3 regions of the Ruminococcus hominis genome follow, and region 1 is predicted to be linked to each of the others. Evidence: a T-box and tRNA genes for the amino acid it is inferred to sense, from the RefSeq annotation. Region 1 holds a T-box; the other regions hold tRNA genes.

Region 1 (7,783 bases):
TGCTGGAATTTTGATTTTGCTTATCGCAATTTATTTGATTGGCAGTTTGTTGTCTTCGCCAATTATAAATGCAAAGAAATATCAGAAATTATTGAACGTAGAGACCGGAAAATTTACTACAGATGTAGAAGAATTATCATTTGACCAGATTCCGTTGTTAGATAAAGACTCTGCAACGATTCTTGGAAATCGTAAAATGGGAAGTATGGTGGATATGGTTTCACAGTTTGAGGTTGATAATCTTTATAGCCAGATTAACTATAAAGATCAGCCTGTTAGAGTATCTCCGCTTCGTTATGCAAGTTTAATTAAATGGTTTACGAATCAAAAAGAAGGTATTCCGGCATATATTCGTATCGATATGGCAACACAAAATACTGAGCTTGTCAAATTAAATGAAGGTATGAAGTATACGACCAGTGACCATTTTAACAGAAATATTTATCGTCATTTGCGTTTTAATTATCCGACTTATATTTTTAATGAATTAAGTTTTGAAGTAAATGATGAGGGAGTTCCATATTGGATCTGTCCTGTTAAACAATATAACATTGGGTTGTTTGGTGGCGTAACAGTAGGAAGGGTTGTGCTTTGTAACGCAATTACAGGAGAAACACAGGATTATGCAATAGAAGATGCACCAGAATGGATAGACCGTGCTTATTCTGCAGATTTACTTGTGGAATTATATAATTATCATGGAACTCTAAAGCATGGATATTTTAATAGTATTTTAGGACAGAAAGATTGTCTGATGACAACAAGTGGATATAATTATCTGGCAATTGATGATGATGTCTGGGTATATACTGGTGTAACATCTGTCAGCGGAGATCAATCAAATGTTGGTTTTGTTCTTATGAATCAACGTACTATGGAAACAAAATTTTATGAAGTGGAAGGCGCAACAGAAGATTCGGCAATGTCTTCTGCTGAAGGGCAGGTACAGAATCTGAAATATAAGGCTACATTTCCGTTGCTTTTAAACATTTCCAGCGAGCCGACATATTTTATTGCATTAAAGGATGACGCCGGACTTGTAAAAAAATATGCGATGGTTAATGTTCAAAAATACCAAATTGTTGCAATAGGAGATACAGTAAGTGCCTGTGAAGAAGCATATGTTCAATTAATGTATGAAAATGGTATTAAAGTGAAAGATGAAAGCGTTAAAGAAACAGAAGTTATTTCTGGGAAAATAACAAAAATCGTACAAGGCGTAGTAGATGGAAATTCTCATTACTATATGATGTTGGAAAAATCAGATGAGATTTTTGATATTTCAGTTATAGATTATATTGATGTGATTAAATATAACGTTGGAGATGAAATTACATTGGAATATCAAGAAGGAAAGCAAACAAATACTGTAATCAATATTAAATAAAAATAACAATGAAAAATCCTGCAGGAAAAATTCTTGCAGGATTTTTTTGACCGATTAGCTGGTCATGATAAATTGTAATTCATTTTATCCGAAAGGATTAACATAAAACCTTATATGCCGGATCATCAATATTAGGAATGTCTTCTTTGGATGCACTTACACTTACAAAGAACTCAATGTTGTTTGTAGTAGCAATTTTATCCAGTTTCTGAAGAAAATCTGGAAGACTGTTAAGTGTAATATCTGCCTGTTTCAATGCTCCATCAATGAAAATCGTATCAATATCATGATTACCTGCAACCATACCATATAAGAATCCAACAAATTCTTCTAGTGTCTCGATATCTTTGTAATCATCCATACAAATTGCACGAACATTAAAGTCTACGCTGTATGTATCTCTGTGACTTTTTTTGATTAATACAACGTTACCGTTAGAAGTCTTAACCTTCTCGTTTGCAAGTTCAATGATCTGCTGTGTTTTTCCGCTACCTTTCGGACCTGTGATTAAATTTACCATGGCAATTCTCTCCTTTATGTAGAAAAATTTTTGAGTATTAATCTGCTCAAATCTCTTATAACTATTATACACCAAAGGGGTATTATGAACAACAAAAAAACAGAAAAGTTCAAAAAAATCTTGAAATATTTATCGACGAGTGGTATGCTTGTCTACAGTGTTGTAAAGCACTAAACTCAGGAGAGTCTCTTCAAAAAAATCTAAAGGAAGAGCGCCGAAGGTGTACGCAGCAATTTGCTGTTAATCTCTCAGGCAAAAGGATGGAGGAATATTAACATGTTTGAGCAAATCAACAACTTTATCACATGGTTTGATGGAGTCGTATGGGGACTTCCATTAATCATTCTAATCCTGATCACAGGATTTCTATTAACAGTTCGATTAGGACTATTGCAAGTACGACATCTTGGAAAAGCCTTAAAATTCATGGTGAAAAATGAAGAAGACGGACATGGAGAAGTAACAAGTTTTGGAGCTTTGTGTACTGCATTGTCAGCAACTATTGGAACCGGTAATATTGTCGGTGTAGCAACAGCAATTGCAGCCGGAGGACCCGGAGCATTGTTTTGGATGGTAGTTGCAGCCTTTTTTGGAATGGCTACAAAGTATGCAGAAGGCCTGCTGGCTATTAAATATCGTACGATAGATGAAAATGGTCATGTCCTGGGGGGGCCATTTTACTATATCGAAAATGGTATGGGAAAACAGTGGAGATGGCTAGGTAAGATATTTGCCTTTTTCGGAGCAGGTGTTGGATTGTTCGGAATCGGAACTTTCACACAGGTAAATGGTATTGCATCCGCAATTAAGAATTTCTTTGACCCGGATATGCTTCATACAGTCAATTTGTTTGGTGGAACATATTCTTGGGCAACAGTTATTTCATGCCTTGTGCTTACAGTTTGTGTAGGTTTGGTTGTAATCGGAGGAATCCAGCGTATTTCAAAAGTTTCACAGGTTGTTGTTCCATTTATGGCAGTATTATATGTGGTACTCGCTTTGATTATTATGGTTACACACATTACAGCTATTCCGGGTGCACTTGTGACAATAGTAAAATCAGCATTTACAGGAAGTGCACTTGCAGGTGGAGCAATGGGTACAATGGTTGTAGCAATGCAGAAAGGAATCGCAAGAGGTATCTTTTCAAATGAATCAGGTCTTGGTAGTGCACCAATCGCAGCAGCTGCAGCACAAACAAAAGAACCTGTACGTCAGGGACTTGTTTCCATGACAGGAACATTTATTGATACAATTGTAATCTGTACAATGACAGGTCTTTCTATTGTAATAACAGGAACTTGGAATACAGGTCTTGAAGGTGTCGAAATTACAACGGCTGCATTCCAGCAGGGCTTACCATTTCCATCTGTATTTGCATCCTTTTCATTAATGCTTTGTCTTGTATTCTTTGCATTTACAACAATCCTTGGATGGGACTATTACGGTGAAAGATGTTTGGAGTATTTATTTAACCGTAACCAAAAAGCAGTGAAAACTTATCGCTGGTTATATATTTTATGTGTATTTTTCGGACCATATATGACAGTTGCAGCGGTATGGAATATCGCAGACATTTTCAATGCATTAATGGCATTTCCAAACTTAATTGCACTTTTAACATTAAGTGGAGTTGTTGTGAGGGAAACAAAAGACTATTTCAATCGAATGAATGCCTAGATAAATGACTTGACTTCTATATAAATAGTTCTTATAATAAAGAAGAATATTGCAAAAACGAAGATAAGAATTAGTAGAAGAAGAAAGTCTTACAGAGAACTGCCGGTTGGTGCGAGGCAGAAGATGGAATTCTTTGAACTCATCTTGGAGTTCTTCTGTTGAATCACCTAGTAGACAGAAGCGGGTATTCCCGTTATAGAATATAATGAGTGCATCTGACATGACATTATAGAGAGTGTTGGATGAATAAGAGTGGTACCACGGAAGTAAGCCTTTTCGTCTCTTGATGATGGAGATGAAAAGGCTTTTATTTTATATGAAAGGTAGGAATAATAATGTCACAGAAAATTGTGTACAATCACAAAGCCGTTGAGAAAAAATGGCGTGAAAAATGGGAAGAAAATCCGGTAAATCCTAGAATGGATGATAACGGAAATAAAAAGCAAAAATATTACTGTCTGGATATGTTCCCATATCCATCAGGAAATGGTCTTCATGTAGGACATTGGAGAGGATATGTAATCTCTGATGTATGGAGCCGTTATAAACTGCAGCAGGGATATTATATCGTTCATCCAATGGGTTGGGATGCATTTGGTCTCCCGGCAGAAAATTATGCAATTAAAATGGGAACTCATCCAGCAATATCAACAGAGGCAAATATTACAAATATCAAACGTCAGATCAATGAAATTGCTGCATTGTATGATTGGGATATGGAAGTAAATACAACAGATCCTAATTTCTACAAATGGACACAATGGATTTTTGTTCAGATGTTCAAAAAAGGTTTGGCATATGAGAAGGAATTTCCAATCAACTGGTGTCCTTCATGTAAAACAGGTTTAGCAAATGAAGAAGTGGTTAATGGTAAGTGTGAGCGTTGTGGATCAGAGGTAACAAAGAAAAATCTGCGTCAGTGGATGCTGAAGATTACAGCTTATGCAGATCGTCTTCTGAATGATCTTGATAAACTCGATTGGCCTGAAAAAGTAAAGAAGATGCAGGCTGACTGGATTGGAAAATCTTACGGAGCAGAAGTTGATTTTCCAATTGATGGAAGAGACGAGAAAATCACTGTTTATACAACAAGACCAGATACTCTCCACGGAGCAACATTTATGGTACTTGCCCCAGAACATGAATTAGCTGCATCATTAGCTACACCTGAAACAAAAGAAGCAGTAGAGAAATACATTTATGACTCTTCTATGAAATCAAATGTAGATCGTATGCAGGACAAAGAAAAAACCGGAGTATTTACAGGAAGCTATGCAATTAATCCATTAAATGGAGCAAAGACACCAATTTGGTTGTCAGATTATGTTCTTGCAGATTATGGTACTGGTGCAATTATGTGTGTACCTGCACATGATGATCGTGATTTTGCATTTGCTACAAAATTTGGTATTCCAATTGTTCAGGTTATTGCAAAAGATGGACAAGAAATTGAAAATATGACAGAGGCATATACAGAGGCTGTTGGAACAATGATCAACTCTGGAGAATGGAATGGCATGGAATCAGCTGTGCTGAAAAAAGAAGCTCCACATATCATTGAAGAGCGCGGTATCGGACGGGCTACTGTGAACTTCAAATTACGTGACTGGGTATTCTCACGTCAGCGCTATTGGGGAGAACCTATTCCGATCATCCACTGTCCAAAATGTGGTAACGTTCCAGTTCCAGAAGAAGAACTTCCACTTCGTTTGCCTGATGTAGAATCTTATGAACCTACAGGAACAGGTGAATCACCACTGGCAGCAATTGATGAGTGGGTAAACTGTAAGTGTCCTGTATGTGGCGCAGATTCAAAACGTGAAACAAATACTATGCCTCAGTGGGCAGGTTCGTCATGGTATTTCCTTCGTTATGTAGATAATCATAACGATAAAGAACTGGTTTCAAGAGAAAAAGCGGATGAAATGCTTCCGGTAGACATGTATATCGGAGGAGTAGAGCATGCTGTATTACACTTGTTATACTCCAGATTCTATACAAAATTCTTAAATGATATCGGAGTCGTTGATTTTGATGAACCTTTCCATAAATTATTTAACCAGGGAATGATCACAGGTAAGAATGGAATCAAAATGAGTAAATCAAAAGGTAATGTCGTATCACCGGATGATCTTGTGCGTGATTATGGATGTGACTCATTAAGAATGTATGAACTGTTTGTAGGACCACCTGAGTTAGATGCAGAATGGGATGATAGAGGAATCGATGGTGTAAACCGTTTCTTGAAACGTCTCTGGAATTTATTGATGGATAGTAAAGAAGCCAATGTTGAAGCTACAAAAGAGATGGTAAAACTTCGTCACAAACTTGTATATGATATTACATCTCGTCTTGAAACATTTAGCTTAAATACTGTTATTTCAGGATTTATGGAGTATAATAACAAATTTATCGATCTTGCCAAGAAGACAGGTGGAATTGACAAAGAAACATTGGAAACAATTGCTGTATTACTTTCACCATTTGCACCACATTTTGCAGAAGAAATGTGGGAGCAGCTCGGACATACAGAAACAATCTTCAAAGCAGGTTGGCCTGTATATGATGAAACAGAAATGGCAGACGACGAAATAGAAGTTCCTGTACAGATTAATGGAAAAACAAGAGCGGTTATTTCAATTCCGGCAGATGCATCTAAGGAAGACGCAATTGCAGCTGGTAAAGAAGCTGTTGCAGATAAATTGACAGGAACAATTGTAAAAGAAATTTATGTTCCTAAGAAAATCATTAACATTGTTAAGAAATAATTTGAGAAGAAAATCTCACAACAGAATAAAGTGCTTGGAAATATTGAAAAGTTCGTTTAAAATCAAGGTTTACGGACATTTTTCTTCAAAGAAAAGGTATCGTAGCATATCGCAAAATATCGTAACAAATTTTTAAAATGGAGTAAATTTGGAGTAAAAGTTGAAAGAAAATGGAGTAAATATTTCAAAGATGTAATGAGAAATGGCGTAGGTAGTGGGAACATTATCTACGCCATTTTTAAAAATTAAAAAATTTGTGTAACGAAAAATATATGTAAAGTACATATAGGTAAAGGAGGGTAGAGTATGGAAGAAATGGTAGAAATCTATCGAAAATATATGCCACAAGTATATAAATTTTTATTTAGCCTTTGCCATGATGCACATTTAAGCGAAGAACTCACACAAGAAACTTTTTTTCAAGCCCTAAAATCTATTGATAGTTTTCGTGGTGACTGTAAGATATATGTATGGTTATGTTCGATTGCAAAGCATTTATGGTATAAAGAATTAAAGAAGAAAGATAGAGAAGTAGTGGCAGAATATGTAGAAGAAACTACTTGTCAGAAAATCACAGAAAATTCGGCAATACAGAAAATGGAAGTAATAGAGTTGTATAAAAAGCTTCATTTGTTGGAAGAGCCGGTGCGAGAAGTTATGTATTTGAGATTAAATGCCGATTTTACATTTAAAGAAATTGGAGAAATTATGGGTAAAGATGAAAATTGGGCAAGAGTGACTTTTTATCGTGGAAAGCAAAGAATAAGAAAGGAGAGTAACCATGAAATGTGAAATGATTAGAGATTTGTTACCTCTATATATTGATGGATTGACAAGCAAAGAAAGTAATCAAGAAATTGAAAAACACTTGAAAAATTGTGAAGAATGTCAAAAGTACTATCAGGAAATGACAGGGGGGATCGACAATTTTTCAGTGATAACAAATGAAGAAATTGAAGATGTAAATTTGATTAAGAAAATCAAGAAAAAAAATAGAAGAAAAGCATTAGGAATATTCGTTGGAGCGTTTATTTTGTCGGGAGTTCTTATGGGAGTTGGTTTCCACTTGACACATGGTGTAGCAATGTATGAAAATGTTATTTTAAATTATGGGGTGCAAGGGGATACGGCTTATCTTACACTGCAAGGGAAACCAGGATATGAGTTGAATTTTTCGGGGGCAACGGATGAGAATAAATCTAGTTTGAAAGTTATGTATGCTCGAAATATATGGGGGAATGATAAAAATATGGTTCGCTTAGAAGGAGAGAGTAATAGAAGTGGAGAACCACATCAGTGGATATTAGAATTTAAAGACAGAATAATTGTGATTGAAAATGGAGAATTGGTAGATGAGAAAATAAAATAAGGTGTGTAGTGAGGTCAAGGATCAAGGCGAAGCCGATACGCCGTAGGGCAGTCCTTGAC
Region 2 (7,783 bases), 190 kb from region 1:
TTTGATAATTCCATATGATATCCTCTTAATCTAAATAATCACGAAGTTTTCTACTTCTACTTGGATGACGAAGTTTACGAAGTGCCTTCGCTTCAATCTGACGAATACGTTCACGTGTTACATCAAATTCTTTTCCTACTTCTTCCAATGTTCTTGCTCGTCCGTCGTTCATACCAAAACGAAGTCTTAAAACTTTCTGTTCTCTTTCAGTCAAAGTATCAAGCACTTCATCTAACTGTTCTTTTAATAAAGTCTGAGCTGCTGCTTCTGCCGGAACAGGAACATTATCATCCTGAATAAAATCTCCTAAATGACTGTCTTCTTCTTCTCCGATAGGTGTTTCTAAGGAAACTGGTTCCTGAGATATTTTTAATATCTCTCGCACACGCTCTACCGGCATGTCCAGTTCTTTTGCAATCTCTTCCGGCGTTGGTTCACGCCCAAGTTCCTGCAGTAATTGACGTGACACACGAATCAATTTATTAATTGTCTCTACCATATGAACAGGAATTCGGATTGTTCTTGCCTGATCTGCAATAGCACGTGTAATAGCCTGACGAATCCACCATGTAGCATAAGTACTGAATTTATAACCTTTGTGATAATCAAATTTTTCAACTGCTTTGATCAAACCAAGGTTACCTTCCTGAATCAAATCTAAAAATAGCATTCCTCGTCCTACATATCTCTTTGCAATGCTGACAACCAGACGAAGGTTTGCCTCAGCAAGTTCTTTTTTTGCTTCTTCATCGCCTTCTTCCATGCGCTGTGCCAGCTCAATCTCTCGCTCAGCACTTAAGAGTGGTACTTTACCGATTTCCTTTAAATACATACGAACAGGATCCTCTACACTAACTCCATCCGGAACTGAAAGATCAATATTCTCGACATCTACATCTTCTTCATCCGACATAATTGCATCCAAATCCACATCATCGTCATCATCCGAATTAATACGTAATACGTCAATATTGTTCGCTTCAAGATATTCAAAAACCCTTTCCATTTGTTCCGTTGACAAATCCATATCGCGGAAAAAATCGTTGATTTCTTGAATTTCAAGAATACTTTTCTTTTTCTTGCCCAGGGCAACCAATTCTTTCAGGCGCTCTAAAAATTTCTGTGTAATATCTTCCATGTGTCCTTCCTTCCTCTATCTGCATCGTCATACAGATATCTTGTTTTATTTTATCCTTAATCTAGAGAAATATGCAATTTTCCAATGTTCTGAAGCTTTCTCTTCGACTCCATAAGTCGCTGTAACCCAACCATATCTGTTGGATTTAAATTCATTGTTTGATGATCAATACTGTTATTCTTAACTTTTATTATGGTTTCTTTTATAGCACGATCTTTTTCTTCCTCGGTAGTTAACTCCCGTATACGAGTATTAAACAATGCTGCCACTTCCCTATGTTCTTCCTCTTCCGTAAAATGATTCAATATTCTTGCTGGATTTAATTCTCCTAAATGATATTGCTCATATAATAATTCGGCTACTTTTTGATAATTTGTTTCTGTAAAATCCTCCGGAGTAACATACTCCTCAATTATCTGGAACAACTTAGGCTGGTCAATCAACCATGTAAGCAAAATCTTCTGTGCTCTCTTATTCCCATCTTCCTTTTTTGATACTGAATCTTTATTTTGATTCAAATTTTTAGGGCGCTTCGTAGGACTTGCCAAACCTTCTTTAATTGCCGTCTTTGTGACAAGTTTTTGAAGACTGTCTGGATTTACGCGATATGCTTTTGCAACAGCTTCTATATAGTTATTACGCTCCAGCTCATCCTCAAATTCTATTAAGCGTTTTGCTGTTTCCTGAAAAAAGGCTGTTTTTTCTTCTGGAGATTCCATATCATAATTCTTTGACAATATTTCCAAACTGAACATAAAGCCGTTCCTGGCATTTTCAATCCTTTTTTCAAACTCCTCTGCACCTAAATTTTTAATAAATTCATCTGGGTCCTTATATGGATCCATTCGGATAACTTTTGCTGCAATCCCAGCTTCTCTCATAATCGGAACTGCCCGAAGTGCTGCACGCGTACCGGCATCATCGCTATCATATGTAAGATATACTTCACTTACATATCGTTTGATCAATGAAGCATGTCCTGATGTCAACGCAGTTCCTAAAGACGCAACTGCATTCGTAAATCCTGCCTGATGAAGTGAAATAACATCCATATAACCTTCACAAACAAGGAAATATGATTTTCTCGATGTACGTGCCCGGTTCAGCCCATACAAATTTCTGCTTTTATCAAAAACCGCTGTTTCTGGGGAATTTAAATATTTTGGCTTTGCATCTCCCATAACCCGGCCACCAAATCCAATTACTCGACTATTTGCATCCATAATCGGAAACATAACACGATTCCAAAACTTATCATAAACTCCATTTTTTTCATCAATATTAATCAGCCCTGCCTGACGGATCAATTCTTCACTATACCCTTTACGTTTAAGATAATTGTACAGATCATTACTATACTTTGTTGCAAATCCAAGCCCAAAAGATTTTATGGTCTCTTCTGAAAGTCCTCTGTCTGTCAAATAATCATAAGCAACTGCACCGCGTTCAGATTTTAACTGAACATAATAATATTGTGCAGCAATCTTATTGATTTCCAACAAGGTCGCTTTCAAATCAGATCGTTCCTTTGCTTCTTTTGAATATTCTTCTTTAGGCAGTTCTACTCCTGCACGCTCTGCAAGATATTGAACCGCTTCAAGGAAAGAATAATTCTCATATTCCATAAGAAATGTAAATACTGTCCCACCAGCCCCACAACCAAAGCAATAGTACATCTGCTTGTCTCTGCTTACAGAAAAAGACGGGGACTTTTCATTGTGAAACGGGCAAAGTCCAAAATAGGAACTTCCTTTCTTCTGAAGTCGTACATAATTGGAAATGACATCTACTATATCGTTTTTCATTCTGATTTCTTCTATTAGCTCTTCCGAATAATACATGATCTCCTCCTTTGTATACTCTCCATAATATTATATTCGACAAAACTTTCAAATTTCCTTTATTTTTTTATTTTTTATTTTCCCACAGTATTATTATATTCATTAGCTATTTAACATTTCCTTATTTTTGTAATTTCAATAATTTTTCAAAAAATTTAAAAAAGTCAAAAAAATGTGTTGACATTCTTCTCAACTCATTGTATTATACTATTCGTGGCGTAAGTACAGCTACGAAAACAAAACAAGCGGAAGTGTCGGAACTGGCAGACGAGCAAGACTAAGGATCTTGTGATCAATGCGATCGTGTGGGTTCAAGTCCCATCTTCCGCATCTATTTCATAGATTATTTATTTTACATGTACTTATTTACCATATGCGGAAGTGTCGGAACTGGCAGACGAGCAAGACTAAGGATCTTGTAAGCATTGCGCTTGTGTGGGTTCAAGTCCCATCTTCCGCATTTAATTTATCCCGAAAAGCACTGATAATTGCAGCGTTTTCGGGATTTTTTATTACTTAATTTAGTAAAAAGGGGCAAAAAAGGGGCAGAGTTTTTTCTCTGCTCGTTTTTTATTCAACTATTTCATTCTTCTTGTTTTCCACTTCTGTTTCTACTACTTCATCTGGAATTATTTCTTTTTTGTCATCAGACATATGATTCACAATTTGTCGAGAACCTTTAAAAACTCTTCTTTTACCATCAGCCTTTGTATATCCAAGTATATATCTTCCATTCTCTACATCATTTTTCAAATATTGAACAGCATATCTCATATCATCAATTCCCAGTTGCACACTTGCCACACATTTTCCATCTTCGTCTTCAAAAAACCATGTCACTTCTTCCATCTTATTCCGGCCTCCTCATCTGTCTTGAACTTATATAAATTTTGGTATCCGCAAACAATCATATCTTTTTCTATAGATACCAGATAAATTAAACTCGTTTATATTATACATCATTTTCCATATGCATTACAAGACTGACATCATATAAGGTTGCCGACCCACATAGTGCGACCGGTAACCTATAATTTTACATTTCTTGTCAAATCTTCAATGGATACTCTAAAAAACGATGCAAGTTCTAGTAAAATATAAATATTAGGAACAGAGCGGCCTGTCTCATATGCAGATAACGTCTGTCGGCGAATATTCAATTGTGCTGCAACCTCTTCCTGATTCATATCATTTATTTCACGTACTCGTCTTATATTCTTTCCAATTGTATTATTTAACATTTTCATCACCCATTTATATTTTACCATTTGTTTCTCGATTCGTAGTATATTAATCCTATATTTGTTCTTTACACGCTAAATATGAGTATGTATACACTCCTATCTTGGATAGCACAATGGAAAATATTGGATAAAATAGATAGTATAACATGAAGGAGTGTAAAATTGTGCAGAATCGTGTAAAAGAACTTCGAAAAGAACGAAATATACTTCAAGAAGAATTGGCTGCAAAGCTAAATGTTTCTCAACAAACTATCAGCAGGATAGAAAACGGAACATCTTCTCTCCCAGCAGATATTTTAATTGATCTGTCAAAATTTTTTGATGTATCTATTGACTACATACTTTGTTATTCAGATGCCCGTCACACCTTGGAATATCAACTAGAATACAAGCAGGTGTCGGAGCGAAATTATCAATTATGTCGTGCATATGAACGTTTAGACAAAAGCAATCAAACTCTCATCTTTCAGCTTGTAGAGCAATTATCAAAACCAGAATAAAAAAAGAAAGGGATCGAAAATCGAACCCTTTCTTTTTTATTCTTCTGGTTAAAATTAAGCAAGTTTAGATTTAGCAACTTCTGCAAGTGTTGCAAATCCTTCTTTATCGTTTACTGCAAGCTCAGCAAGCATTTTTCTGTTCATCTCAACACCTGCGAGTTTCAGTCCATACATAAATTTGCTGTATGAAAGACCATTCATTCTTGCTGCTGCATTGATACGAGCGATCCACAGCTGTCTCATCTGACGTTTGCGCTGTTTTCTTCCTGCGTATGCAGATGTAAGAGCTCTCATTACAGACTGTTTTGCAACTCTATACTGTTTTGAACGTGCTCCTCTATATCCTTTAGCAAGTTTTAATGTTCTATTGTGTTTCTTTTTTGCGTTCATTCCGCCTTTAATACGTGCCATTTCTTAATCCTCCTTCAATACTTTCAAATCTTACAGATATGGTAAAACTTTCTTCATGTTCTTTACGTTTGTTGCATCTGTGATTGTAGACTTTCTAAGATTTCTTTTTCTCTTAGTTGTCTTCTTTGTTAAGATATGGCTCTTGTAAGCTTTATTTCTTTTCAGTTTTCCTGTTCCTGTTGCTTTGAAACGTTTTGCTGCCGCTCTATTTGTTTTAATTTTTGGCATGATGATTTCCTCCTTTATCGTTGCTTCTGTTTTTTATTTTTAACGTTTTATAGTTAAAACCATGCTCATGTTCCGACCTTCCATCTTTGCCGGCTTCTCGACTGTTGCTACATCCTCAAGCATAGCTGCAAAATCATCAAGAATATGCTTGCTCTGCTGTACATGTGCCATTTCTCTTCCTCGGAAACGAAGTGTAACCTTTACTTTATTTCCTTTTGTGATGAATTTCTTCGCATTATTCACCTTTGTATTCAAATCATTTGTATCGATATTCGGTGACAAACGCACTTCTTTAACTTCAACAGTCTTCTGTTTTTTCTTTGCTTCTTTTTCTTTTCTTGTCAGCTCATATTTGTATTTTCCATAATCGATAATCTTACATACCGGTGGCTTTGCTGTTGGTGCAATCTTGACAAGGTCAAGTTCTGCTTCCTGTGCAAGCTTAAAAGCTTCTCTTGCTGACATGACTCCCAGCTGTTCTCCGTCTTCACTAATCAGACGAACCTCTCTGTCTCTAATCTGTTCGTTAATCATTAAATCGCTAATTGTCGTATACCTCCGTCAAATGAATTTCCTTTAGGTTGTTTGTTTGCGAAACATATTTTTGAAACAAAAAAATCGAGTGAATCTGCTCCACCCGAATCAATACATCTATCTTTCAAAAGATAAAATCATCAATATCAAACCAATAGTCACTTACTTGTGCTATGGTGAGAGTGGATACTCTTCTTTCTTTTGCCTCATGCAGATATTAATTTATCACACTTCACCCAAAATGTCAATATATAAATTATTTTTTTAGCATGATTTTTAATATTTCTTAATATCCTTCTCATAAAGCATAACAGACCTTTTACAAAATGTAAAGACAGCGAATAATTCTTTTGTGCTGAGGGGATTCTATAGTTACTGTAATGAATCAAAAGAAAGAGGCTTATATTATGATTACTAAATTTCAAGGACAAATGACTTCATCGTTTTATGAAAACATTAAATATATGGATACAACACTTCCAATCCATGAAAGTTTTGATATAATCCGCCGCAGTATCAAAATCGCAGACAAACAAGCAGTCTTCTATTTTATTGATGGTTTTACCAAAGATGAAACTCTGTTAAAGATACTGGATTCTTTATACAAATTAAAACCAGATGAACTCCCCTCTGATGCCACATTATTTGCAGAATGCTTTATTCCACACGCAGAAATAGACATCATACAGGATTACGATGAAATTATAAGAGATGTTCTTTCAGGAATAACATGTTTATTTATAGAAGGATATTCTTTCTGCTTTGCAATTGATTGCAGAACATACCCTTCTAGAAATGTTGACGAACCAGAAAAGGACAAATCTCTTCGTGGCTCACGTGATGGTTTTGTTGAAACAATTGTATTTAACACAGCTTTAATCCGAAGAAGAATCCGTGATCCCCACCTTATTATGGAAATTACAGAGGGTGGTCAGACTTCTCGGACAGATATCGCAATTTGCTATATGAAAGACCGGGTTAACCAGCCCTTACTTGAAGAAATCAAAAACATCCTCAAAAATATGCAAGTAGATGATCTTCGCATGAATCAGCAAAGCCTTGCTGAAGCAATGTTCAGGCGGAAATGGTTTAACCCTTTTCCCAAATTTAAGTTCTCTGAACGTCCTGATACTGCTGCCGCCTGTATTTTAGAAGGAAAAGTTGTAATTCTAGTCGACAATTCTCCTTCGGCAATGATTTTGCCAACTTCCGTCTTTGATATGGTAGAAGAAGCAAATGATTACTATTTTCCAAAAATCACCGGTATCTATCTGAAATTTTCACGTGCATTGATTTCTTTTGGAACTGTATTTTTAACTCCGGTATTTTTGTTGTTTATGCAAAATTTAGAATTGCTCCCTGATATTTTTTCCTTTGTCGTGGTACAAGATACTGTAAACATTGCCCTCTTTTATCAATTTTTAATCTTAGAATTATCGATTGATGGCTTACGGCTTGCAGCCTTAAATACACCCAGTATGCTAAGTACTCCACTTAGTGTGATTGCCGGTATCGTAATGGGAGAATTTTCAGTACAATCCGGCTGGTTTAATTCCGAAGTAATGCTATACATGGCTTTTGTTGCTGTAGCAGACTACACCCAGCCCAATTACGAACTTGGTTATGCATTAAAATTCATGCGTTTAATTCTTTTAATTATGACAGCTTGTTTTAATATTATAGGTTTTGTTATCGGTTGTATCATCGTCGCATGTTTTCTTATTTTCAATCGCACGATCACCGGAAGAAGCTATATAAAAATCAATAAAAATTAAAAAATCGACTGTTGCATCACTATTTTGCAACAGTCGATCTATTTTCTATTTTGTAGTACTTCCAAATCCACCATTTCGAATATCTGTTACATCATCATCTACTGTAATTCCA
Region 3 (7,783 bases), 1.0 Mb from region 1:
TGCACCACGTTTTTACTTAGAACATCCGAAAGCTGTGGAAGACGGACTTGTATATGCAGTAACTGATCAGGCAGATTCAGAACATGTCCTAGAGGAGTTAAAGAAAGGACCTTATGGAAGATGTGTGTTCCATTCTGATAATACAGTTGTGGATCATCAGACAGTAGATATCGAATTTGAAAACCAAGTTACAGCTTCATTTTTGATGACAGCGTTTACAAATCAGTGCGCAAGAAGAATTCGAATTATGGGAACTAAAGGCGAATTAAAAGGTGATATGGAGGCAGGAACAATAGAAATCATAGATTTTGTAAGTGGAACAAATGATTTGATTCAACTTCATACACCTTCAAAGGGACATAGCGGAAGTGATATGAATATGATGCGTGAGTTTGTTCGTATGGTTGGAGAAGGAAAAACAGGAAAAACAGATGCGTCAGTTTCTGTGGCAAGTCATTTGATGGCTCTTGCAGCTGAAGAAGCCAGAATTAGAAAAACTGTGATTGATTTTGAAGAATACAGTGCCTACGAGACAAAATAGAAAATGAAAAACATAAAATGATGAAGGGATTTATCCTCAGCATTTATGGGAAGGGAGTAAGTGATGAATAGAGTATCAGAAGAACAGTTGAAAGAAGCAATTAATGGATTTCAGTTTGAAGGTAATCTTATCAGTATTAAGCCCTATGGAAGTGGCCATATCAATGATACATATTTGTTGATGTATGAGATTGGAAAAATGGGATCAATAAGAGTGATTTTGCAAAGAGTGAATCAAGAGATTTTTACTAACCCAGTTGAATTAATGCGGAATATTGAAGGAGTCACAACATACTTAAAGAAAATAATAAAGAAAAATGGAGGAGATCCAGAGAGAGAAACATTAAATTTGATTCCGGCAAAAGATGAAAAATATTATTTTGTGGATTCCAAGGGAGAGTACTGGAGATCTTATAAGTATATTACAGATGCAACAAGCTATGATCTTGTGGAAAATCCGAAAGATTTTTATGAAAGCGCAGTAGCATTTGGACATTTTCAAAAATTATTGTCAAATTATCCGGCAGAAACACTGAATGAAACAATTAAGGGATTTCATGATACAGAATCTAGATTGAATGCATTTAAGGAGGCTGTTGAAAAAGATAGCTTTGGACGTGCAGCAAAAGTACAAAAGGAGATTCAGTTTGTCCTTGAGCGTGAAGAAATAGCAAGTGTTTTTGGAAAACTATTGGCAAAAGGCGAGATCCCATTACGAGTAACACATAATGATACAAAGTTAAATAATATTATGATAGATTACGCTACAGGAAAAGGACTCTGTGTAATAGATTTAGATACGATTATGCCAGGACTGGCGATGAATGATTTTGGCGATTCTATTCGCTTTGGTGCGAGTACAGCAGCAGAGGATGAAAAAGATTTAGAGAAGGTTACTTGTAGTATGGAGTTATTTGAACTTTATACTAAAGGTTTTCTTGAAGAATGTAGAGAACAATTGACAACAAAAGAAATAGAACTTTTGCCAATGGGAGCTAAGGTGATGACTTTTGAATGCGGAATACGATTCCTGACGGATTATCTTGAAGGAGATCATTATTTTAAGATTCATAGAGAAGACCATAATCTGGATAGATGTCGAACACAATTTAAGCTTGTTGCAGACATGGAAAAGAAATGGGATTTAATGCAGAAGATTGTTGAAAAATACCAATAACAAGGGAAAATATATATGAGAAATATTGTATTTCATAAAGAGACAAAGACATTTCATTTATATAATGATAAAATAAGCTACATTATGTGTGTGTTAGAAAACAGACATATGGGCCAGATTTATTTTGGAAAGAAAATTCATGATAAAAAGGATTTTTCTTATCTGGTAGAGAAAATAGAACGTCCGATGACTTCCTATGTATATGAAGGGAACAAAAGTTTCTCATTGGAGCATATTCGACAGGAATATCCGGTATATGGGACAACGGACTATCGTCATCCTGCGATTGAAATATTACAGAAAAATGGAAGCAGAATCTCAGAATTTAAATATGATGGATATCAGATTTTACCAGGAAAGCCAAAACTTCAGGGACTTCCGTCTACTTATACAGAAACTGAAGAAGAAGCGATGACGCTTAAGATCTTTTTGAAAGATTCTCTTACGGGGATTGTAGTGGAATTGCTGTATACGATCTTTTCTGAATACAGTGCGATTGCCAGAAGTGTCTGTATAAAAAACACAGGGACAATGCCGGTACATTTGCTTACAGCAATGAGTTTAAATCTGGATCTTCCGGATAAAGATTATGTTTGGATGCAACTGTCTGGTGCATGGGCTAGAGAACGGTACGTGAAGATGAGGACTTTGGAACAGGGCATTACGGCAATTGATAGCATGCGTGGAAATTCTTCGCATGAACAGAATCCGTTCATGGTTCTTAAAAGAAAAAATACAGATGAATCTAAGGGAGAAGCAATAGGATTCAGTTTCATTTATAGCGGTAATTTTAGGATTCAGGCAGAAGTAGATACACATGATGTGACGCGAGTTACAGTAGGAATTAATCCAAATGGATTTGACTGGAAATTAGAATCAGGAGAAAGTTTTCAGACGCCAGAGGCAGTGATGCTTTACTCGGATAATGGACTTAATGAGATGAGTCAGAATTTTCATAAATTATATGCAAAGCGTCTTGCACGAGGGTATTGGCGTGATCGCGTCAGACCAATATTGAACAATAATTGGGAAGCAACGTATTTTGATTTCACAGAAGAACGTTTGGTGAAAATTGCAGAGAAAGCAAAGGAATGCGGCATCGAATTATTTGTTCTTGATGATGGATGGTTTGGTGAACGTAGAAATGATAGTGCCGGATTGGGAGACTGGATAGTAAACAAGGAATTGCTTCCGAATGGGATTGAAGGTCTGGCAGATCGCATAGAAAATCTTGGTATGCAATTTGGTTTATGGATTGAACCAGAAATGGTAAATAAGGATTCAGACCTATATCGTCAACATCCAGATTGGATCTTACAAACACCGGGAAGAACGAGTTCACATGGACGTAATCAATATGTATTAGATTTCTCAAGAAAAGAGATTGTTGATTACATCTATACAATGATTTCAAAGATTCTTTCGAATGCAAAGATCTCATACATAAAATGGGATATGAACAGAAGCATTACAGAGTGTTATAGCATTGCTTATCCAGCAGAACGACAGGGAGAAATATTCCATCGTTATATACTTGGAGTGTATGATTTGTATGAAAGATTGACATCGGAATTTCCGAAAATCTTATTTGAGTCTTGTGCAAGCGGAGGAGGACGATTTGATCCGGGAATGCTTTATTATGCACCACAAGGATGGACAAGCGATGATTCTGATGCTATTGAAAGATTGAAAATCCAATATGGAACATCGATGTGTTATCCAATCAGCAGCATGGGAAGTCATGTGTCTGTAATACCAAATCATCAGGTATTTCGAAATACACCGTTACATACAAGAGCAAATGTGGCCTATTTTGGAACATTTGGTTACGAGTTGGATTTGAATAAATTATCTGATACTGAAATTGAAGAGGTAAAGGCACAAATTTTATTTATGAAAAAGTATCGTCAGTTGATACAATTTGGAACATTTTACAGATTGAAAAGTCCATTTGAGGGAAACGAAACCATTTGGATGGTAGTTAATGAAGAGAAAACGACAGCACTTGTAGGATATTATCGAGTGTTGAATGGAGTAAATCAACCATATAGCAGAATTAAGCTTCAGGGTCTTGATTCTAATAAGCTCTATGATAATATATTAGCAAAGACAGAGCATTATGGGGATGAATTGATGAACTTTGGTCTTATTACAACAGATGTTACAGCAGGTCAAGTTCCAGGTGATGCGATACCTTGTACAGATTTTGAATCAAGGATTTATATTTTAAGAGAAAAAAACATATAGAACCAGACAGGGACGGAGATTTCCGGCTTTTTTCATAGAAAAAAAGCCGGAAATCTCCGTCCCTGTCTGGTTATGCAAAATAAAAAACCCATGCATACACATGGGTTTCTGCCTAGTGCGGAAGAAGAGACTTGAACTCTCACAGGATAAACTCCCACTAGAACCTGAATCTAGCGCGTCTGCCATTCCGCCACTTCCGCTCGACATGTGATAGTATATCAATAATTGGATAGTTTGTAAACCCTAAAACTCTAAAAAAATAAAAAAAGTTAATTTGTTCAAATAATATAAAAAATCAGAAAATTTAGAAAAAAAGTAGGAATGTAAAAATTATTGTTATTTTTTTGACCTTTTCAATAAAATGAGGTACAATAACACTTGTAGCAAAAATGAAATCGAGTCAGAATACTTGAATATTTATTAGGAGGGAACAAGTAATGGCAAGAAAAACATTAAAAGAGCAAAAAGCAGCTAAAGCGTTAAAGACAGCAGAACAGACAGCGTTAAAGAATGAGACAGCAGCAGAGGCAACAGCAGAGGCAGCAACATCTTCTATAAAAGAAACAAAGACAACAGAGACAGTAAAAGAAGAAGTTAAAAAAGTTGAGACTAAAAAAGTAGAACCTAAGAAGGTAGAAGCAAAACCAGCTCCAAAGGCAATCTCAACTCAGAAAGATACAACAAAAGGAATTGAGACAAAAGCAGCAGTTCTTGTAGATGCACCGGCAAAAGAAGAGAAAGCACCTGCAAAGAAAACAGCAGCAAAGAAAGCACCTGCAAAGAAGACAACAGCAAAGAAAGCTGAAGTAAAAACAGAGATGTTCCTTCAGTTCGCTGGAAAAGAATATACAGAAAAAGAAATCTTCCAGAAAGTAAAAGACGTTTGGACAAAAGTTCTTAAGAATAAAGTTGGCGATTTGAAAGACGTTAAGATTTACTTAAAACCAGAAGATTCAGCAGCTTACTATGTAATCAACGGAGATACAACAGGTAGAGTTGAACTGTAAGATTAAATAAGAAAAGTGTAAGAACATACATAAAAGGAGAAGTGATATTGACAGGATATCATTTCTCCTTTTTAAGTTGCCATGCATACGACAAAAGGAGTAAGATAGAGTTATTAGAAAAGTAATGGAGGCTTAAAAGATGAATCGATTAGAGAAACAGCTTCAATTTATTTTGGAAATTGATAAAGTGAAAAAGATTATACGTCAGACACCGCTTTCAGATGCATCACGCAAGGAGAATGATGCAGAGCATTCCTGGCATATCGCATTGATGGCATACCTGCTTCAGGAATACGCAGAGGAACCGGTTGAGGTATCAAAAGTAATGTTGATGGTACTGATCCATGATCTGGTGGAGATTGATGCCGGTGATACCTATGCATATGATGAGGAAGGTGCAAAAACAAAGGATGAGCGAGAAAGAAAGGCAGCTGACCATATTTTTGGAATGTTACCAGAAGATCAAGGAATGTATTTAAAAGCCTTGTGGGAAGAATTTGAAGCGTACGAGACAGCAGAGGCGAAGTATGCACATTTGCTTGATAATTTCCAGCCATTATTGTTAAATGATGCCGCTGGTGGAATTAGTTGGACAGAGCATCAAGTGAAGAAATCACAAATTTATAAAAGAAATGAAAAAGTAGAAGAAACATCTGCGACTATCTGGAAGTGTATGCAAGATAAAATAGATAAGCACATTCAGGCAGGTCATGTTTTGGATGAGTAATGTAAGTTGGGCACTTTATAGACGTGCAGGAGATTAATACAAGGGGTGATATGTGATGTATGAGAAAGAAATAGAACAGTTACAGAAGATGATAGATGAAAGTCAGAATATTGTCTTTTTTGGAGGCGCAGGAGTATCGACGGAGAGTGGAATCCCGGATTTTAGAAGTGCGGATGGTATTTATCATCAGTCTTATAAATATTCACCGGAACAGGTAGTGAGTCATTCTTTTTTTATACAGCATACAGAAGCTTTTTACGAATTCTATAAAGAAAAAATGATGATGCTGGATGCGAAGCCGAATGCGGCGCATAGAAAGCTTGCAGAGCTGGAAATGGCAGGGAAGCTGAAAGCAGTTGTAACACAGAATATCGACGGGCTACATCAGGCAGCAGGAAGCAAAACAGTATATGAATTACATGGAAGTATTATGAGAAATTATTGCATGGATTGTCATGAATTTTATGATGCGGAATATGTGAAAAGTTCTGATGGAATACCAAGATGTAAAAAATGTGGAGGGATTATTAAACCAGATGTTGTCCTTTATGAAGAAGGATTGGATTCTGCAACGATCCAGGGTGCTGTAAATGCAATTGGTCAGGCAGATATGTTAATCATCGGAGGCACTTCATTGGTCGTATATCCGGCGGCCGGATTTATTGATTACTTCAATGGAAAATATTTGGCAGTGATCAATAAATCGGAGACCGGAAGGGCTGTGCGGTCGAATTTGACGATTTCAGCCCCGATTGGAGAAGTGATGGAGAAAATTTTTGTTTGAGCTATTTGCATGTGATATTAAAAGCAGTTAAATTTGCAACGTTCTCAATCATGAAAAATAAATTATTTTGTTGTATTACGGCGAATTAATACAGGGGCAATTTGTTTATGAACAGGTTCACCTAATGGTTTGGGAACACGCTTTTTCTGCTCTTCCATCTGTTGGACAAGAAGATCCATGGCAGTCTTTACAATCACATCAATCTGCTGGCCGATGGTTGTGATCGGAAGGATTGCCTCGCTGGCAATCGGAGAGTTGTCAAATCCAACAATCTCATAAGTAGAAGGAAATGTTCCATATTTTTGGAAAATTAAATTAAGAAACATATTAGCATAGGTATCATTCGCAAGAAAGATACCTTTTTTTTGATTGGGGTATTTTGCTTCTATTTTATTGAAAATCTCTCGGATTACGTTTAAAATCTCATGATAAGAATCACCTTCTACACTAAGATCTATATCATATGGAACATGATATTCTTCGCAAGTAGCCTGAAAGGCCCGGATTCGGTCATAAGCCGGGGCGGATTTATTCACATTGACATTTATATGAATTAATATGTCACATTTATCCCGAATCAACAGGGAAGTAGCTTGAAGTGCACCCATATAGTTATCAGTATTGACACTGCTGATATATTTTGCTTCGCGTTCAATCGCGATGACAGGAATCTGATAGGAAGCAAGTTTCTCAGATGGAAGAGTGTGACTTAAAACAATCAGTCCTTCAATCTGATAAGACAGAAGTTCTTCAATGTACTGTTGTTCTTCTTCAGCACCATGTTCACTGGCGAAAACAAGAAATTTATAGTGATAATCACTGTAGCTGGAAAGGAATTGTGTCAGCATCTCAGAATAATAGTGCAGGTAAAGGTTTGGAACAATGATTCCGATAAATTCGCTTTTTCCATTTGCCAGAACCTTTGCCAGCTTATTCTTTTTATATCCAAGTGTATCAAGAGCCTGTGAAATCTTTTCCTGGTTTTCAACCGTCAGTGAATCCGGGTGATTGAAATATCTTGATATTGTAGTTTTTGAAAAATTGGTGTATTCCGCAATATCTGCAAAAGTTACCTGTTTTTTACTCATAAAATTGAATCTCCTCCAATATGATGGCTGATGGTTAATAATATCTTTCAGTATAGCAATTTTCATGGAAAAATGCAATGCTAAAATAACCGGTTGCGTAACCGGTTATTTTAGCGCACAAAAGTGTTGACAGAAAGAGAAGAATATAGTAATATCAAACTACAAAGTAACCGGTTACGTAACCGGTTTTTCATAAAGTTAAAGGAATGGAGG

The links. A T-box is a leader RNA that pairs with one kind of tRNA and senses whether it is charged. The one in region 1 lies ahead of leuS (leucine--tRNA ligase), so its partner is inferred to be a tRNA-Leu.
Region 2: it encodes a tRNA-Leu, which carries the amino acid that the T-box ahead of leuS (leucine--tRNA ligase) is inferred to sense. The anticodon was not compared.
Region 3: it encodes a tRNA-Leu, which carries the amino acid that the T-box ahead of leuS (leucine--tRNA ligase) is inferred to sense. The anticodon was not compared.

What each region holds. Positions count from the first base shown of each region.
Region 1 covers NZ_JACOPE010000001.1:1,685,154-1,692,936, reverse strand. The annotation lists gene H8S40_RS07530 (CvpA family protein) at 1-1,387, shown strand, start outside; gene H8S40_RS07525 (hypothetical protein) at 1,485-1,907, opposite strand; glycine riboswitch at 2,075-2,181, shown strand; gene H8S40_RS07520 (alanine/glycine:cation symporter family protein) at 2,184-3,587, shown strand; T-box leader at 3,639-3,874, shown strand; gene leuS (leucine--tRNA ligase) at 3,923-6,355, shown strand; gene H8S40_RS07510 (RNA polymerase sigma factor) at 6,662-7,147, shown strand; gene H8S40_RS07505 (zf-HC2 domain-containing protein) at 7,137-7,724, shown strand.
Region 2 covers NZ_JACOPE010000001.1:1,498,233-1,506,015, reverse strand. The annotation lists gene H8S40_RS06680 (tRNA (adenine(22)-N(1))-methyltransferase) at 1-14, opposite strand, end outside; gene rpoD (RNA polymerase sigma factor RpoD) at 26-1,138, opposite strand; gene dnaG (DNA primase) at 1,195-2,979, opposite strand; tRNA gene H8S40_RS06665 (tRNA-Leu) at 3,225-3,309, shown strand; tRNA gene H8S40_RS06660 (tRNA-Leu) at 3,355-3,439, shown strand; gene H8S40_RS06655 (hypothetical protein) at 3,550-3,828, opposite strand; gene H8S40_RS06650 (helix-turn-helix transcriptional regulator) at 4,008-4,247, opposite strand; gene H8S40_RS06645 (helix-turn-helix domain-containing protein) at 4,388-4,723, shown strand; gene rplT (50S ribosomal protein L20) at 4,778-5,134, opposite strand; gene rpmI (50S ribosomal protein L35) at 5,165-5,362, opposite strand; gene infC (translation initiation factor IF-3) at 5,402-5,896, opposite strand; gene H8S40_RS06625 (spore germination protein) at 6,304-7,671, shown strand; gene H8S40_RS06620 (dCTP deaminase/dUTPase family protein) at 7,717-7,783, opposite strand, start outside.
Region 3 covers NZ_JACOPE010000001.1:642,994-650,776, forward strand. The annotation lists gene H8S40_RS02810 (Gfo/Idh/MocA family protein) at 1-541, shown strand, start outside; gene H8S40_RS02815 (phosphotransferase enzyme family protein) at 605-1,717, shown strand; gene H8S40_RS02820 (alpha-galactosidase) at 1,733-3,964, shown strand; tRNA gene H8S40_RS02825 (tRNA-Leu) at 4,081-4,164, opposite strand; gene H8S40_RS02830 (DUF6465 family protein) at 4,402-4,971, shown strand; gene H8S40_RS02835 (HD domain-containing protein) at 5,111-5,698, shown strand; gene H8S40_RS02840 (NAD-dependent protein deacylase) at 5,754-6,482, shown strand; gene H8S40_RS02845 (LacI family DNA-binding transcriptional regulator) at 6,545-7,570, opposite strand.